Linked DNA regions of Bosea vaviloviae. The protein of the gene in region 1 interacts with the protein of each later gene in a pairwise test. Links are inferred from orthologs where the notes say so. Each region holds a gene or a part of one and is shown on either strand. Other genes may lie near its edges.

Region 1 (5,183 bases):
CCACCGATGAAGCGGTCGCAGATCGGCGCCAGCACAAGGCCCAGCGCCATGGCTGCGATGTCACCGCGATGCCGGATGCCGGCCGCCAGCGAAACCAGGAAGAAGATCGGCGTCAGGCAGAGCAGCCCCGCCGCAAACGGAATCGGCAAGGCGTTGACGAGGTAGTAGCCCGAGAAGGTGCCGATCGAGCTGACCACCATGCAGGTATTGGCGAAGCCGAGGAAATAGGCGACGCGCTGCGGCGGCGGCACGCCAGGCAAGCGCCGCAAGCCCTCCGTCCAGGCCGTCACGGCGACATAATGCGACAGGGCAAGCTGGATCCAGATGCTCTGCCCGGGCCGGCGCAGCAAGGGCAGGATCGCGACCGTCATCGGCAGGAAGCGCAATGAGGCGAAGCCGATCGCGATCGCAATCGCGCTCCAGGCGGCGCCGGCGGCGATCGAGGCGAAGAAGATCACCTGCGACGGCCCGGCCCAGACCAGCATGGTCGACAGCACCGCGACTTCGACGGGATAGCCGACATCGCGCGCCAATGAGCCGATTCCGACGAGCCCGAAGCCGACGACCCAGGCCGGCAGCGAGAGCGCATCGCGCATGCCGGCCAGCGCCACACGCTGCCAGCTCCAGTCGGCCGATACGCTCATGAAGAGATGTGCACGCTTGCCCGATAGCCGCCGAGGACCACTCAGCCCCCACTTTCACGCGGGCGCTGCAAGCGTTCTACCCCGCACGCTGCGGCAAACCGATATCCGACGCCGCGCGGTCAGCCCTGCGTCAGCCGCAACCGGCCGATGGCCCGTAGCGAACGCCTCAGCGGCCGCCCTTCATGACGATGCCGATGAGCTCGTTGCCGAAATCGATCAACTCCTTGGGCACGCCGCCAACCGCCTTCACGCCGAGATAGATCAGGTAGCCGAAGGCCGGCACGAGAATCCAGCCCAGGATCTCCTCGAACAGCTTGCGCCGCCGCCGGCGCTGCTCGCGCTTCTCGAACCATCCGAGCTTCTGCTTGCGCGCCGGAGGCTCCGGCGCGGCTTCCGGCGCCTGCGCCAGAAGGGGGGCGGGTTTTCGCTTGAACCACACGGTCTCAGGCCTTGGTCAGAGGAACTTTCGGTACGGTCCTGACAAGACGCTGCGTCTTCGGCGCCTCGGGGGCACCGCCGGGCTTGCCAGCGGAGCCGCCTTTGGCAGGTCTCTTCGGTGATGTCGAGACCACAGGCTCGCTCGCCGCCTTGGCGCGCGGCTTGCGCTCGCGCTTCTCGCCTGCCGCCACGACGTCCTTTTCGGGCTTCGGCTTCACCGGCCCTTCCGGGAATTCGAGCCCCAGCACCTTGATGCCGGTCTCGGACTGGACCACCACGACCTTGACCGTGCCGCCATTCTTCAGGCGTCCGAACAGGACTTCGTCAGCGAGCGGCGTCTTGATCGTCTGCTGGATCAGGCGAGCCATCGGGCGGGCGCCCATTGCCTCGTCATAGCCGTTTTCGACCAGCCATTCGCGCGCCTCGTCGCTGAGTTCGATCGTGACGTTGCGATCGGCGAGCTGGGCTTCGAGCTGAAGCACGAACTTGTCGACGACGCGGGCCACGACCGTCTTCGGCAGATGGCTGAAGGAGACGACGGAATCGAGTCGGTTGCGGAACTCCGGCGCAAACAGCTTGTTGATCGCCTCGGTATCGTCGCCCTCGCGCTTCTGGCGGGTGAAGCCATAGGCGTTGCGGGCCATGTCGGCGGCACCGGCATTGGTCGTCATGATCAGGATGACGTTCCTGAAATCGACTTGCTTGCCGTTGTTGTCGGTCAATTTGCCGTGATCCATGACCTGCAACAGGATGTTGAACAGGTCGGGATGGGCCTTTTCGATCTCGTCGAGCAGCAGCACGGAATGCGGATGCTGGTCGATCTTGTCGGTCAGAAGTCCGCCCTGGTCGAAGCCGACATAGCCGGGAGGCGCGCCGATCAGCCGCGAAACGGTGTGGCGCTCCATATATTCCGACATGTCGAAGCGCACGAGTTCGACGCCCAGCGACGAGGCGAGCTGACGCGCGACCTCGGTCTTGCCGACGCCGGTCGGACCGGCGAAGAGATAGCAGCCGATCGGCTTCTCGCCGTCGCGCAGGCCGGCGCGCGCCAGCTTGATCGACGAGGACAGGGCCTCGATCGCCTTTTCCTGACCGTAAACGGTGCGCTTCAGCGTGCTCTCGAGATTGCGCAGCACCTCGGCATCGTCCTTGGAGACGGTCTTGGCCGGGATGCGCGCCATGGTCGCGATGGCGGCCTCGATCTCCTTCACGCCGATGACCTTCTTGCGCTTGCTTTCGACCACCAGCATCTGCGAAGCGCCGGTCTCGTCGATGACGTCGATCGCCTTGTCCGGCAGCTTGCGGTCATGGATGTAGCGGGCCGAGAGCTCGACCGCCGCCTTGATGGCGTCGGCCGTGTAACGCAGCTTGTGGAACTCCTCGAAATAGGGCTTCAGCCCCTTCAGGATCTCGATCGCGTCAGGAATCGACGGTTCGTTGACGTCGATCTTCTGGAAGCGGCGCACCAGCGCCCGGTCCTTCTCGAAATACTGGCGGTATTCCTTGTAGGTGGTCGAGCCGATGCAACGCAGTCCGCCGGAGGCCAAAGCCGGCTTCAGCAGATTGGAGGCGTCCATCGCGCCGCCCGAGGTCGCGCCCGCGCCGATCACCGTATGGATCTCGTCGATGAACATGATCGCCTTGGGGTGGGCCTCGATCTCCTTCATCACCTGCTTGAGGCGTTCCTCGAAATCGCCGCGATAGCGCGTACCGGCCAACAGCGTGCCCATGTCCAGCGAGAACACGGTCGCGTCCTCCAGGACCTCCGGCACCTCGCCGCGGATGATCTTGAGCGCCAGGCCCTCGGCGATGGCGGTCTTGCCGACGCCGGGTTCGCCAACCAGCAGCGGGTTGTTCTTCTGCCGGCGGCAGAGAATCTGGATGGTGCGCTGGACCTCGGCCTCGCGGCCGATCAGCGGATCGATACGGCCATCGCGCGCCTTGCGGTTGAGATTGACGCAATAGGCGTCGAGCGCGCTTTCCTTCTTCTTCTTGTCCTTGTCGGCGTCATTGCCCTGGTCGGCAGCGCGGGAATCGCGCTGCTGCTCAGGCTCCTCCTCGGCGCCGCGCACGGGCTTGGCCTCGCTCGCGCCGGGGCGCTTGGCAATGCCATGGCTGATGTAGTTGACCGCGTCGTAGCGGGTCATGTCCTGCTCCTGCAGGAAATAGGCAGCGTGGCTCTCGCGCTCGGCGAACATGGCGACGAGCACGTTTGCACCGGTCACCTCCTCGCGGCCCGAGGATTGGACGTGGATCACCGCGCGCTGGATCACGCGCTGGAAGCCCGCCGTCGGCTTGGAATCGTCACGCCCGTCGGTGACGAGGTTGGTCAGCTCCGCGTCGATGTAATCGACCAGATTGCGCCGCAGCGTGTCGAGATCGACGCTGCAGGCGCGCATGACCGCCGCCGCGTCCTGGTCGTCGACCAGGGCGAGCAGGAGATGTTCCAGCGTGGCATATTCGTGGTGGCGTTCATTGGCGAGGGCAAGAGCCCGGTGAAGCGCCTGTTCGAGACTGCGCGAGAAACTCGGCACGGATAGCGCTCCTATTCCGATGTCAGAGGTGAGACCGAATCCAGATCGTCCAAACGCAAGGCTACTTCTTCTCCATCACGCATTGCAGCGGGTGCATGTGCTTGCGTGCAAGATCCATGACGAGTGTCACCTTGGTCTCGGCGACCTCGTATGTGAAGACACCGCATTCGCCGACGCCGTTCTGATGCACATGCATCATGATCAGCGTCGCCTCGGCGCGGTCCTTGTTGAAGAAGCGTTCGAGAACGTGAACGACGAACTCCATCGGCGTGTAGTCGTCGTTCAGCAGCAGCACCCGGTAGAGATTGGGCTTGCGCGTCCGCGTCCGCGTCAGGACCGCGGTCCCTGTCCCGTCCCGGCCGCCATCTGACGGCGCGTTGGGGCGCTTGGGGCGCTCGACCATCTCGGCGGACGAACGTGGCACAATCACGGCGCGCCGATCCCTGTCGCCCCTTGCCTCACCCGTCATCGTCGCTGCTGTTCTCAAGATCGTTTCCCGGCGTTCCCACCCGACATAATGCTTCGTCCGCGAATTTACAGACCTCGCGGCTGCTTCGCCAGTCCGTTTGGCGCGATGCCTCCCAAGATTGCGGTGCAAGACAGCCTTGCCAGTGCAGACAGCTCTCGCTTGACCCACCCACGCCCCGGACCTAAGCCCGGCGGGTATCCTCGCCCAGGAACCTTGCCCAGGAATCGTGTCCATGACCGCCAACGCCATCGTCAGCATCGGCACCGACCTCGCCCGGCCGGTGCGTTTCGGCAACAGCCTGCCGCTTTCGCTGATCGCCGGCCCCTGCCAGATGGAAAGCCGCGAGCATGCGCTCGAGATGGCCTTCGCCCTGAAGGAAATCTCGGAACGCCTGGACATCGGCATCGTCTTCAAGACCTCGTTCGACAAGGCCAACCGCACCAGCGCCCGGGGCCAGCGCGGCATGGGCCTCGACGCCGCCCTGCCCGTCTTCGCCGAGATCCGCGAGCGCACCGGCTTGCCCGTCCTGACCGATGTGCATGAAGCAAGCCAATGCGCCGCCGTCGCCGAAGTCGTCGACGTGCTGCAGATCCCGGCCTTTCTCTGCCGCCAGACCGATCTCCTCGTCGCGGCGGCCAGGACCGGCCGTGTCGTCAACGTCAAGAAGGGCCAGTTCCTGGCGCCATGGGACATGGTCAATGTCGCCGCCAAGATCACCGAGAGCGGCAATCCCAACGTCATGCTGACCGAGCGCGGCGCCTCCTTCGGCTACAACACGCTGGTCTCCGACATGCGAGCCCTGCCGATCATGGCCGAGATCGGCGCGCCGGTGATCTTCGACGCCACCCATTCGGTGCAGCAGCCGGGCGGCAAGGGTTCTTCCTCCGGCGGGCAGCGCGAATTCGTGCCGGTGCTAGCCCGGGCCGCCGTCGCCGTCGGAGTCGCCGGCGTCTTCATCGAGACCCATCCCGATCCGGACAAGGCCCCCTCGGACGGCCCCAACATGGTACCGCTCGCCGACTTCCCTGCGCTGATCGCAGAGCTGCAAGGCTTTGACCTGCTTGCCAAGGCACGCGCCTTGCCTACGCTGGCTTATGT
Region 2 (12,806 bases), 110 kb from region 1 along the record:
TCTCCGATACGGGCACCGCGCTGGTGATCACGCTTCGCGGGGACGATTCCGAGGTTCGGTATCTTCGCGGACTTGGTATCGAGGGAATGGTGTCCAAAGCGTCCCCTGCTCGGCGCAAGGCATTGCATGCCGCCGCGCTGATACTGGTGCGCCAGGCCGCAGGCGTGATGGTAAGCGAATCTTCAGCCGAAGCCGAAAAAGCACCGGCAGGCGCGGACGAAGCCTTCCTCACCGAAGTCCGTGATGCACTGGCAGATGCTTGCCGCAATGGCCTCGCGCTGGCGCCGCTAATGCTGGAGGAGCGGCTGTTCACCCTTTCTGTCTCCTCGCGGGCTGAGTCGTTGCCGCGCCTGAGTGCGATGTTGCGCGGCATTGCGCGCATGCTGCGTGAGCGTCGGACGCGAGATTTCCGCTTCGATCCCGATGCGTGCCTTGGCGCCATTGCCGCCGCGGACGCGCTCGCTCGCGCGCTGCCGGTCGCCAGCGATCCCGGACGGCGTGCAGGGCTGATCGGATCGGTTCGTCAGGCCTATGACGAAATTGGGCCGCTTCACCTCTACGGCGCTAGCGGCGAAACCTGGCGGGCGGAAGGCGGTGCGAGGGGTGTGACGGCCTATTTCTACGATCCTGCATGCGACCGCTGGTTCACCGCATCGCTGGCGCGCGGTGTGGGCCAGGACCCATTCTTCGATCCGAGACATGCCTTTACTTCGGAAGCTCTCTGGGGCGGGCAGACGCTCGCCGGCCTGTCGCGAGCCGAATTTCGGTTCGATAGCATTGCAGGATCGCCCGCAGGCCGTCTTTCGGCGAGCACGGCGAGCCGGCCGGACATATCCGGCGCCAGCACGCTGTCCCCCGACTGGGCTTGCGCATTCGATCGCTGGGATTTGCTCGCCGAACGTTTGCGAAGCCGGCTTGTCGGGAGCCTGGCAGCGCCCGCTGCCGCGTTGGAGCCGGTCGTGCTTTGGCCCAGGCGAACCGGGAGGCCCTGGTTCGACGATCTTACCCAGCAACTGCACTGGCCTCTCGAGGACCGGGGCGGGCAGTGGCTTGCTGTGTCGCTAGGCAACGACCCGGATCGCCCCGCGCACTTCGATCACCTGGCGTCTGTGGCGTTTCGCCCTGGCTTCAGCGGTGCCGTCATTGTCGCAGCATCCATCACGGGAACCGCGTTCGAACTCCGCCCGATGGCGCTCTTCGACGAGAATGGCGTGCGCTCGCTCGACTTCGAGGAAGCCCGAACCCCTAAACGCAGCTTCTCGGATTTCCTCCAAACATACTCGAGGCACACCCGCAGCGCACCGGTTCCTTACGCCAAGCCGGCTGGCATCTCGCTTCTGGCAAAAGCAGCGACTGAGCTAACGGGAATCTCCGAAACAGGCTGTCGAGCTATCAGTCGTTCCGGCAGCCAGCGCCTTGCCGAAATCTGTGCCCAGGCGGAACGGATTGGTTTGGGGACAGTCGCAGGAGCCTTGGCGCAGCTCGCCGCCGCCGACGGCCCACTGGCGAGCCAGGTTCTGATCAGTCGCTACATCATCGATCAGATGCGAGCACAGCTAACAACGCTGCCGATGCTGCGGCTCTGAACCGGAACGGCGAGGTTCAGCGAGATATCCCCGAAGGTCGGGTTTCCAGGCCCATATGGAGGTTGCCTAGCTAACGGATGATTTGCGGTGCTGTGCAGGCAAGGCAGCGCTCGGCGCCCTTCATTGGGCTCTTGAGCAATAAAGCCCGCAGAGAAGCTTGTCGTATAGGACGTCTCAAAGACGCCTTCGGGCGGAGTGGTTCTGGTGATCCGACTTTGTTATTAAGTCGGTATTTACGAGTATTTCTGCTCTATTTTCGCCGAATCTACGCTCGGTCTTTTTTGGTCGAAAATTTCTGCATTGATTACATCTGGAATCATCGAAAGGATAAATTCAAGGCGTTCGAGAGGAGGACGCCGCGAGGAGAAGGAAAGATTTGCGCATATGGGCCCGAGTCACCGCAGGTGATGGAATGGTCGGGCTGATTGCGTGGGCTGCGCTAAAAGCCGATCCGCTGCTCCAACCAGGAGTAACGGAGCGTTGCGGACTAGGGCAGATCGTAGGAATGGCGGCAATATCGTAGGCGCGGCGCTCCGCCGTCCCACCATGTGAGACGACTGGCTCCCGGAGCAGGATTCGAACCTGCGACCAATCGATTAACAGTCGATTGCTCTACCGCTGAGCTATCCGGGATCAGTGGCCGCCGTATACCCATGCCACCGGGACCGCGCAAGCCCTTTGCGACGAAGTTGGCGGGAAAACGTCGGCTCACCAATTTGCCTTGGGGTCATCCAGCGCGGCTTGGCGAGGATGGGTTGCGGCCTAGCCCGGCATGTGGTTATACGCCGTGCAAGATGTCTCGCCAGCGCGGACATCGGGAAGGCCTCGTGGCGGAGTGGTTACGCAGAGGACTGCAAATCCTTGCACCCCGGTTCGATTCCGGGCGAGGCCTCCAATTTCCCCGATCATATCGATGTCATGAGATGCGGGTCCACTCCGGTGGGCGCGGTGTCCTCGTGGCGTCACGCCGCGATGGCGTCATATCCTCCTCGTGTCTTGCCTTTTGAGAGTCTTGCCTTTTGACGCGGCCTCGAACAAAAGCTGTCGGATCGGTCGATAGGCTTGGCTCGGGCCCCGGGCCATGGCGTATCGGCCCGCTTTCGACAACGCCGGCCGCGAGTCGCCGGCCTGATCGCAGACGGAGATTTCGGGACATGGACAGTTTCGCCGCGCTGCGCCGCATGATGGTCGATTGCCAATTGCGCACCTATGACATCACCGACCGGAGCGTCCTGGCGGCGGCCGATACGGTGCCGCGCGAGGCCTTCCTGCCCGATACGCTGTCATACTTGGCCTATCTCGACCAATCCGTGCCGCTGCCCGGCACGGGGAGGGCGCTGATGACGCCGATGGTCGTGATCCGCATGATCCAGACGCTTGCCTTGCAGCCCGGCGAGGCCGCGCTCGAATATGGCGGCGGCACGGGCTATGGCGCAGCCGTGATGGCGAGCATGGGCGCGGTCGCGACGCTCTGGGAGCCGGATGCCGAGGCTGCCGCCCTGGCCGGCCCGGCCCTGAAACGGGCCGATGCCGGCGCGGTTGCGCTGGCGAACAAGCGCCCCGCCGACCACAGCTTCGACGTGATTCTGGTCGGCGGCGCCTGCGAGACCGGGCCTGATGAACTTTTCTCTTTGTTGCGCGATGGCGGCCGGCTCGTAGCGGTCGAGGGGTTCGGGCGCGCCGCACGGGTAAAACTCTATCAGAAATCGGGGGAAATCGTTTCGGGGCGGCCGGTTTTCGATGCTGCAGCGCCGATTCTGGCGGAATTCCGCAAGGCGCCGGCTTTTGTTTTCTGAACGGCAGGTGTCGCATTTTTGCGGCAGTGCGAAGCGGAAACCCGCTCTGCAACCAAGCCGGCGTTGGCGCGTGCCTCGGTTCCGGCTATGTAGGATTCTTAAAATTATGCCGAGGCTGGGGCGATGCCTGGGCGTGACAGCAGTCCGCACATGAGGCGTCCGGTGACAAGACAGAAGTTCGATAAGAAGTCGGTTGAGTTCGGTGCCGCGGCGTTGATCGCCGTCGCCTTGCTGTTCGGGGGCGTTGCCGGCGCCAGCGCGCAGACCATGGATGCGGCGCTGTCGCGGGCCTATTCGGGCAACCCGACGCTGAATTCGCAGCGCGCTTCGCTGCGGGCGACGAACGAGAACGTGCCGCAGGCGCTCTCCGGCTATCGGCCGAGGATCACGGCCTCGGCCGATATCGGCGCGAGCATTACCGAGAGCGACATTCCCGCCAAGAACTCGACGAGCGGCTTTCACAACAACTCGCTCAGCCGGCTCGGCCCGCGCGGCGGCGGCGTGCAGGTCGACCAGAACATCTTCGACAGCGGCAAGACGCGCAGCTCCGTCAGCCAGGCCGAATCGCTGGTGCTGGGCGCCCGCGCGACGCTGCGCAATACCGAGCAGAACGTCCTGCTCGATGCCGCGACCTCCTATATGAACGTGCTGCGCGACACCGCGATCCTGAATCTCAACCGCAACAACGTTGAGGTCCTGGAAGAGCAGCTGCGCCAGACCCGCGACCGCTTTCAGGTCGGCGAAGTGACGCGTACCGACGTGGCGCAGGCCGAGGCGCGCCTGTCGGCGTCGCAGTCGCAGGCGATTCTCGCCGAATCGAACCTCAAGACCTCGATCGCGCGCTTCCGCCAGAATGTCGGGATCGAGCCCAAGCAGCTCGCGCCGGGACGGCCGATCGAGAATCTGCTGCCGAAAACGCTGCCCGCCGCGCTCAATGTCGCGCTGACCGGGCATCCCTCGATCATCGCCTCGCTGCATGGCGTCGATGCCGCTGAATTGCTGGTCAAGGTCACGGAGGCGGACCTCTACCCGACCTTCGGCGTGCGCGGCGTCGTCCAGCAGCGTTATGATTCGACCTTTTTCGGCGACAACCGGACCAGCGCCAGCGTCGTCGGCACGCTGACCGTGCCGATCTATGAGGGCGGCCAGGTCTATTCGCGGACGCGGCAGGCCAAGGAGACGGCCGGCCAGCGCCGGATCGATGTCGATACGCAGCGCGATACGGTGCGCGCGGCGGTAGTTTCGGCCTGGGGCGGTCTCGAGGCGGCCAAGGCGCAGATCATCGCGGCCCAAGCGCAGGTGCAGGCGGCCGAGACCGCGCTGTCTGGCGTGCGCGAGGAGGCCAAGGTCGGCCAGCGCACCACGCTCGACGTGCTCAACGCGCAGCAGGAACTCGTCAGCGCCCGCTCGACCCTGGTCACGGCGCAGCGCGACCGTGTCGTCGCCTCCTATTCGGTGCTTTCGGCGGTCGGCCGGCTTTCGTCCGAAACGCTGAAACTCAAGACCGAGACCTATGATGCGCGCAAGCATTATGACCAGGTCAAGGGCTTGCTCTGGGGCACCCAGACGCCGGACGGGCGCTGAGTCAGAATAACAACAGCGGGCATTTCTCTTGTGGGCGGCTGAAAAGCCGCCTTGCCCGGGCGGCTCTGCGTGAAATACTCAAGGCTGGAGCGGCGTTGATTCTATCGACGCGCCTGGTGTCGAGTGGTCCGGACCCAAGATGAGCGCGCAACCGAAGCCCAGCGAACCGTCGATGGAGGAAATCCTTGCCTCCATTCGTCGGATCATCTCGGATGACGAGGCCAAGCCTGCCGAGGCGCCGCCTCCTGCCGTAACGGACGGGGACGACGAATTGAAGGCGCTGCTCGCTGGCGCGAGCGCCGTGTCGGCCGCCGATGACGACGTGCTCGATCTCGGGGCCGAAGCCAATCTGATCGCCGCGCCCGAACCGGAGCCGCCGGCCGAGGCCCAGGCGGAATCCAGCGATATCGACTTCCTCGAGGCCGCGGAACCGGCCGCGACAGCCGAGCCGGAACCCGTCTTGCCGCAGGCTTTCGTGCCGCCTCCGGCTCCGCCGCCTGCTGCGTCCGCGCCGTCCTTCGACATGGCTCAGCTGCTCTCCGACCAGACGAGTTCGGCGGTCACCAGCGCCTTCGGCCAGCTTGCCCATACGGTTTTGTCCAACAACGCCCGCACGTTGGAGGATCTGGTAAAGGATATGCTGAAACCGATGCTGAAGAGCTGGCTCGACGACAACCTGCCGACCATGGTCGAGCGGCTGGTGCGCGCCGAGATCGAGCGCGTGGCGCGCGGCGGCCGCAACTGAGCCGGTTTTGGGAATTTCGCGAGCCCTCATCCTGAGAGGCAGGCCCGAAAAGAACCCAAAGATTTCAATGGCTCTGTCCTGACCATCTCCGCGCCGTCATTCCGGGCGTAGCGAAGCGGAGACCGGAATCCATCGTAGAGTTCGGTGGCCTCCGATGGATTCCGGATCTGCGCCGCTGACGCGGCTTGCCGGAATGACGGCGCAGGGGGATGGTTCAGGAGACTCCCGAACCATCTGGAGCATCCTTCGAGGCGCCGCTTCGCGCTCCTCGGGATGAGGGCTGGAATGTCCAAATAGAGGGCTCTCAGCCCCGCGTGGCGCGGCGCCTCGCGGGCGCGGTCTGAAGCCGTGCGAACGCGCCTTCCGAGTGCAGCTTCTTGTAGACGAGGCTGCCGAGCATCAGGGCCAGCGTCGGCGTGCCGAGCCGCGCGACCAGCATCGCGATGCCGATGGTGACGGGGCGGGAATAGCGGCCTGCCGCTGCTTCGGCCGCGAACCAGGCGCCGAGCGCGTGGACGAAAAACTTCATCGCAATTGTTCCCTTCGCGTTCCCTTGCTGCAATGGTCAGAGGACCACTTTGCGATTATCGCCGAGATTGGGCTTCGAGCCCGAGATCGCGGCTGCCGCCATCTTCACTGTCGTGACGATCTTGCCGGGACTGTCCCAGAACTCGGCCATGGCCGGCCTGACGCGCAGGACGCGGATATTGGGATCGTCCTTGCTCTCCCAGAACGCCCTTGCAGCGATTGACCAGAGTTCGCCGATCTTGCGGCGGTCGTCGAGCATGTTGGCCGTGCCGGTCACAGAGACAAAGCGATAGCCGCCATTGTCGGCAAAGGTCAGGCAGACATTGTCGTTGATCTCGACCTCGTCGTCCTTGTGATTGCGGGCGTCGGTCAGGAAGTAGATCGCATCCTCGTCGCGGGCGGCATGGGCGCTCATCGGCCGCGAGCGCAACTCGTCACTTGAGCCGTCATGAGTCACCAGCATGCACAGCCCGATATCGTCGATCAGCGTCCAGGCGCGATCTTGGTCGGTGTGATGGGTCATGGGACATTCTCCTGTCGTTCACGTTCTCAACGGGTGGACGCTGCAACAGTTCCTTCCCTCCCTTTTCGCGACGCCCTGCCGTCTCCATCCTGGGAACGAGAACCTGGGGAACGCGAAGCGCCCTCGCGCGTATCTTGAGCCAAGGTCCCGACCAGATTTTTCCTCTGCCAGATCTTTTCCGCGGGCAGGTCTTTTCCGCTGGCAGGCCTTTTCCTCTGGCAGGCCTGCCGCAGATGACCGCATCGAGGATATCGCCATGAAGAAGCCTGTCTCCAAGATCAACTTAGCCTCGAAGATCGACCTGACCTCGAACACCAAGACCGAGGTGATCAGCCTGCTGAATGAGCGTCTCGCCGATGGAATCGACCTCGCGCTGGTGACGAAGCAGGCGCATTGGAACCTGAAAGGGCCGGGTTTCATCGGCATCCACTTGATGCTCGACGGCTTCCGCAAGGATCTCGACGAACATGTCGACACGGTCGCCGAGCGCATCGCCCAGCTCGGCGGCATCGCGCTGGGCACCACGCAGACGACTGCCGCGGCCACCACGCTGAAAGCCTATCCGACCGACATCATCGCGGTCGGCGATCATCTCGCCGCACTGATCGAGCGCTATGCCGCGACCGCCAATCTGGTGCGCGCGGCGATCGACAAGATCGATGAGGCGGGCGACGCCGGCACCGCCGACCTGCTGACGGACTATTCGCGCATGCTCGACAAGGCTTTATGGTTCCTGCAGTCCAATGCCGCGGCCTGATGCGGCATCGTGATCGATCGAGGAGGTCGATGCGCAGGCCTTGTTGGACGCGCAGGCCTTGTTGGACACATAGGCCTTGCTTGACGCGCAGGCCTTGCTTGGGCTCTTAAGTCCTCCGACCTTTTTGGCCTTTGATTTTCACGGCCGGGGCGTGCTCCCCGGCCTTTTTGCGTTCGAGCGAAGCGATGATGGACAAGACATTCGAGCCGGCGACCGTCGAGGCGCGCGTCAGCGCGGCATGGGAGAAGGCCGACGCCTTCAAGGCCGGGCGTGGGGCTGCGCCGGGCGCCGAACCCTATTGCATCGTGATTCCGCCGCCCAACGTCACCGGCTCCTTGCATATGGGCCATGCGCTCAACAACACGCTGCAGGATGCGCTCTGCCGCTTCGAGCGCATGCGCGGCAAGGACGTGCTCTGGCAGCCGGGCACCGACCATGCCGGCATCGCCACGCAGATGGTGGTCGAGCGCAAGCTGTCGGCCGAGCGCAACATCTCCCGCCGCGACATGAGCCGCGAGGACTTCCTGAAGGAGGTCTGGGCCTGGAAAGCCGAATCCGGCGGCACGATCGTCAACCAGCTGAAGCGCCTGGGCGCCTCCTGCGACTGGTCGCGCGAACGCTTCACCATGGATGAGGGCCTGAGCCAGGCCGTGCTCAAGGTCTTCGTCGCCTTGCACAAGCAGGGGCTGATCTATCGCGCCAAGCGCCTGGTGAACTGGGATCCGAAGTTCCAGACCGCGATCTCCGATCTCGAGGTCGTCCAGGTCGAGAAATCCGGCTCGTTCAAATGGGAGCGGGGCGGGGAGGAGGCCTTCGATTCCGCCAAGCTTGAGAAGGTGCTGAACCGCGATCCGGGCGGGCATCTCTACTATTTCAACTACCCGCTTGAAGGCGTCGCCTATGATGCCGACGACGCCTCGACCTTCATCACGGTGGCGACGACGCGGCCCGAGACCATGCTGGGCGATACTGGCGTCGCGGTGCACCCCGAGAACGAAAAGCTCGGCCATCTGATCGGTAGGAATGTGGTGCTGCCGCTGGTTGGGCGCATCATCCCGATCTTCGGTGACGACTATGCCGATCCGGAGAAGGGCACGGGCGCAGTCAAGATCACCCCGGCGCATGACTTCAACGATTTCGAGGTCGGCAAGCGCCATAAGCTCGACGTCGTCAACATCCTCGATGGCGAGGCCCGGGTCCTGCTTGCCGACAATGCCGATTTCCTTGCCGGCTCAGTGCCGGCGAGCGAGACGCTGGCGCTGCACGGCCTCGATCGCTTTGCCGCGCGCAAGCGCGTCGTCGTACTGATGGCCGAGCGCGGCTTCCTCGCCAAGGTCGAGCCGCATGGCCACACCGTGCCGCATGGCGACCGCTCGGATGTCGTGATCGAGCCCTGGCTGACCGACCAGTGGTATGTCGACGTCAAGCCATTGGCGCAGCGCTCGCTGAAGGCGGTTCGCGACGGTCGCACCAAGTTCACGCCGGAAAGCTGGACCAAGGTCTATTACGACTGGCTGGAGAATATCGAGCCCTGGTGCGTCTCGCGCCAGCTCTGGTGGGGCCATCAGATCCCGGTCTGGTACGGGCCCGATGGCGAGGTGTTCGTGGCGGAATCGGAGGTCGAGGCGCAAGCGCTGGCGCTCGGCCATTACGGCGGCACGGTCGAGCTCATCCGCGACGAGGACGTGCTCGACACCTGGTTCTCCTCGGCGCTGTGGCCGTTCTCGACCCTGGGTTGGCCCGAGGATACCGCCGAGCTCAAGCGCTATTACCCGACCGCGACGCTCGTCACCGCCTTCGACATCATCTTCTTCTGGGTCGCCCGGATGATGATGATGGGCCTCAACTTCATGGACGAGGTGCCGTTCAAGGACGTCTATATCCACGCCATCGTTCGCGACGAGAAGGGCGCGAAGATGTCGAAGTCGAAGGGCAACGTCATCGACCCGCTGACGATCGTCGATCAATACGGCGCCGATGCCTTGCGCTTCACCTTGGCCGCGATGGCGGCTCAGGGGCGCGACATCAAGCTCTCGACCGCGCGCGTCGAAGGCTACCGCAACTTCGCGACGAAGATCTGGAACGCGGCGCGCTTCGCCGAATTGAATGGCTGCGCCCGAGCGGACGGTTTCGACCCGGCCAAGGTGAAGCAGCCGCTCAATCGCTGGATCCTGAGCGAGGCGGCGCGTGCCGCCGATGAGATCGCCGCCGGCATTCCGAGCTTCAAGTTCAACGAGGCGGCGGCCGCGGCCTATCGCTTCACCTGGGGCCAGTTCTGTGACTGGTATCTCGAGCTCGCCAAGCCCGTGCTGCAGGGCGAGGGCGTCGATCCCGCCGAGAAGGCCGAGACGCAAGCGACGGTCGCGCATGTCATCGACCTGATCTGCCAGCTGCTGCACCCCTTCATGCCCTTCCTCACCGAGGAGCTCTGGGCGCAGAAGGCGGGCGAGGGCGCTCCGCGCAAGCTTACTTCGGGCGATGACGCCCTGGTCTGCCTGACGCATTGGCCCGATCTCGCGGCGCTGCGCGATGCGGCGGCCGAGGCCGAGATCGGCTTCGTCGTCGATCTGATCTCGGACATCCGCTCGGTGCGCTCGGAGGTCAATGTGCCGGCGGGCACGCAGGCGCCGCTCGTCCTGGTCAAGGCCTCGGCCGCGACGCGGGCGACGATCGAGAGCTGGCGGCCGATGATCGAGCGCTTGGCGCGCGTTTCCGAGATCGCCTTCGCGGAGACCGCGCCGGCGCAATCGGCGCAGATCATCGTGCGCGGCGAGGTCGCGGCGCTGCCGCTTGCCGGCATCATCGATCTCGATGTCGAGCGGGTGCGCCTGACCAAGGAGATGGCCAAGCTCGACCAGGACATCGCGGTGGTCGACAAGAAGCTCGGCAATCCCGACTTCATGGCCCGCGCGCCCGAGGAGGTTGTCGAGGAGAATTTGGAGCGCAAGGCCGTGGCGCAAGCACGCAAACTCAAGATCGCCGAGGCGCTGACGCGGCTGTCATAGGCTTGCCGCGAAGGGGCGGGTAGTCTCCGGAGCGATCCCCCGGAGACAGCCATGTTTCGTCTCGATTCCTTCGGTCGGCTCGACCCGGACGACTTCGTCACGGCCGCTGGCACGCCCTCGCGCCGGCTGCTGCTGAAGGGGTTGGCGGCGTCGGGCCTGTTGCTGGCGAGCGGGCCGGCGCTTGCGCAGCGCCTCTGGACCAACCCTGTCTTCAAGGCCGATCCGTTTTCGCTCGGCATCGCCTCGGGCGATCCCGCGGCGGACGGCTTCGTGATCTGGACCAGGCTTGCCCCCGAGCCATTGACTGAGCATGGCGGCATGCCGATGCGCGCCGTCGAGGTGGCCTGGGAGGTCGCCGCCGACGAGGCCTTCGCACAGGTCATTCAGCACGGCACAGGCCTGGCGCGGCCGGAACTCGGCCATGCCGTCCATGTCGAGGTCGCGGGGCTCGCGCCGGACAGAGCTTATTTCTACCGCTTCAGCTGTGGCGGGGTGCGAAGCGCGGTCGGACGCGGCCGGACCTTTCCTCCTGCGGGCTCTGCCGTGGCGCGCCTGGATTTCGGCGTGCTCGGCTGCCAGCGCTACGAGGACGGCTTCTTCACCGCCTTCCGCCATGCCGCGGCGGAGCGCTTCGATTTTATTTTCCACTACGGCGACTACATCTACGAATATCGGACCATCCGCCCGGGCGACCGCCAGTTGCCCGTAGCGCGCATGATGCCCGGCGAGCCCGATGAGATCTACGCGCTCGGCGACTACCGCCGCCGCTATGCGCTCTACAAGCTCGACGCCGACCTCCAGGCGGCGCATGCCTCGGCGCCCTGGCTCGTCTCCTTCGACGACCATGAGGTCGACAATAATTGGGCCGGCCTCGTCTCCGAGGAGCAGGGTGTGCCGCCCGAGCTCTTCGCCTTGCGCCGTGCCGCCGCCTTCCAGGCCTGGTATGAGCACATGCCGCTGCGCCGCTCGGCCATTCCCAATGGGCCCAACATCCAGGCTTATCGCCGCTTCCGCTATGGCGACCTCGCCCAGATCGAGGTGCTCGACACCCGCCAGTTCCGCTCCGACCAGCCCTGTGGCGATGGCTGGCAGAGCCATTGCGCGGATGCACGGAGGCCCGAGAACACGATGCTGGGCGCTGCGCAGGAGGCCTGGCTGGATGAAGGTTTGCGAGCCTCCCGCGCCCGCTGGAACGTGCTGGCGCAGCAGGTCATGATGATGCGTCTCGATCGCGAGGCCGATCCCGGCGCTTCAAGCGTCCACATGGACAAATGGGATGGCGCGGTCGCGGCCCGCCAGCGTGTGTTCGACAGCCTGAGCGAGGCCCGTATCGCCAATGCCGTGGTGCTGACCGGCGACATCCATCAGAACTGGGCCGGTGAGCTGAAGGCGAATTTCGACGATCCGGCTTCGAAAGCGGTCGGCGTCGAATTCGTCGCGACTTCGATCAGCTCGGGCGGCGATGGCGCGGCGATGACCCGCAGCGGCGAGACCCGGCTCAGGAAGAATCCGCATCTGCGCTATTTCAACAATCAGCGCGGCTATATGCGTCATTCCGTCACGAATGAGCGCTGGCAGGCCGATTACCGTGTGCTCGACAAGGTGACGACTGCTGAGGCGCCCGTCACGACGGCGGCGAGCTTCGTTGTCGAGGCGGGAAAGCCCGGGCTGAAGCCGGCGTGAGAGCGACAGCCGCCGCTGCGCGGTCATGAAGCCGTCTTCAAATTGACGTTACCGTAAGACAACTCTGGCAATCTTCCGCGGACAGGCTTAGATGCGCGCCGGGCGCAAGCCCGCCATGCGCTCGATGCCGTCATTAACCCAGGACCGGTTGCTCTTACGCCATGCTCAAACGAGCCTATGATTGGTGCGTTTCCTATGCGTCCCACCCTGCCGCCCCCTGGCTCCTCTTCGCGCTGACTTTCGTCGAAAGTTCCGTCAGCCCGTTGCCGCCGATCCCGCTCTTGCTGCCGATGTGCATCGCCAGGCCCGACCGCGCCTGGTTCTATGCCGGCGTCTGTTCGCTCGGCGCGGTGCTGGGCGGCTATCTCGGCTACGCCATCGGCGCGCTGCTCTACGATTCGGTCGGTTCCTGGCTGATCGGCATCTACGGCCTGCAGGACAAGGCCGCCCAGTTGATCTCGACTTCGCAGGACTACTGGTTCTGGGTGCTGGTCACCAAGGGGCTGACGCCGATCCCGTTCAAGATCGTCACGATCATGTCGGGCTTCCTGCATTTCGACATCTGGAAGTTCACCATCGGCATGGTGGTCTCGCGCGTC

What was found.
Region 2: the proteins of clpS (region 1) and dps interact in binary tests that used the Escherichia coli proteins (3 or more experiments, as listed by UniProt). The link is inferred for Bosea vaviloviae from one-to-one orthologs.

Annotation. Positions count from the first base shown.
Region 1 is NZ_CP017147.1:4,554,078-4,559,260, forward strand. What follows is about bases 2,349-5,183. They hold clpS (ATP-dependent Clp protease adapter ClpS), read right to left. Parts: upstream 4,020-5,183; coding sequence 3,678-4,019; downstream 2,349-3,677. Other genes in these bases: clpA (ATP-dependent Clp protease ATP-binding subunit ClpA), read right to left, coding at 2,349-3,616; kdsA (3-deoxy-8-phosphooctulonate synthase), read left to right, coding at 4,318-5,183. Outside these bases: BHK69_RS20860 (AzlC family ABC transporter permease), read right to left, coding at 1-644; BHK69_RS20865 (hypothetical protein), read right to left, coding at 811-1,083; more of clpA, read right to left, coding at 1,088-2,348. UniProt on the Escherichia coli protein: Involved in the modulation of the specificity of the ClpAP-mediated ATP-dependent protein degradation.
Region 2 is NZ_CP017147.1:4,663,354-4,676,159, reverse strand. What follows is about bases 5,887-8,768. They hold dps (DNA starvation/stationary phase protection protein Dps), read left to right. Parts: upstream 5,887-7,018; coding sequence 7,019-7,519; downstream 7,520-8,768. Other genes in these bases: BHK69_RS21420 (valine--tRNA ligase), read left to right, coding at 7,705-8,768; BHK69_RS21430 (pyridoxamine 5'-phosphate oxidase family protein), read right to left, coding at 6,277-6,762; BHK69_RS21435 (hypothetical protein), read right to left, coding at 6,016-6,240. In the rest of the region: BHK69_RS21465 (SWIM zinc finger family protein), read left to right, coding at 1-1,586; BHK69_RS21450 (protein-L-isoaspartate O-methyltransferase family protein), read left to right, coding at 2,741-3,382; BHK69_RS21445 (TolC family outer membrane protein), read left to right, coding at 3,533-4,966; BHK69_RS21440 (PopZ family protein), read left to right, coding at 5,106-5,711; more of BHK69_RS21420, read left to right, coding at 8,769-10,524; BHK69_RS21415 (alkaline phosphatase D family protein), read left to right, coding at 10,576-12,207; BHK69_RS21410 (YqaA family protein), read left to right, coding at 12,369-12,806.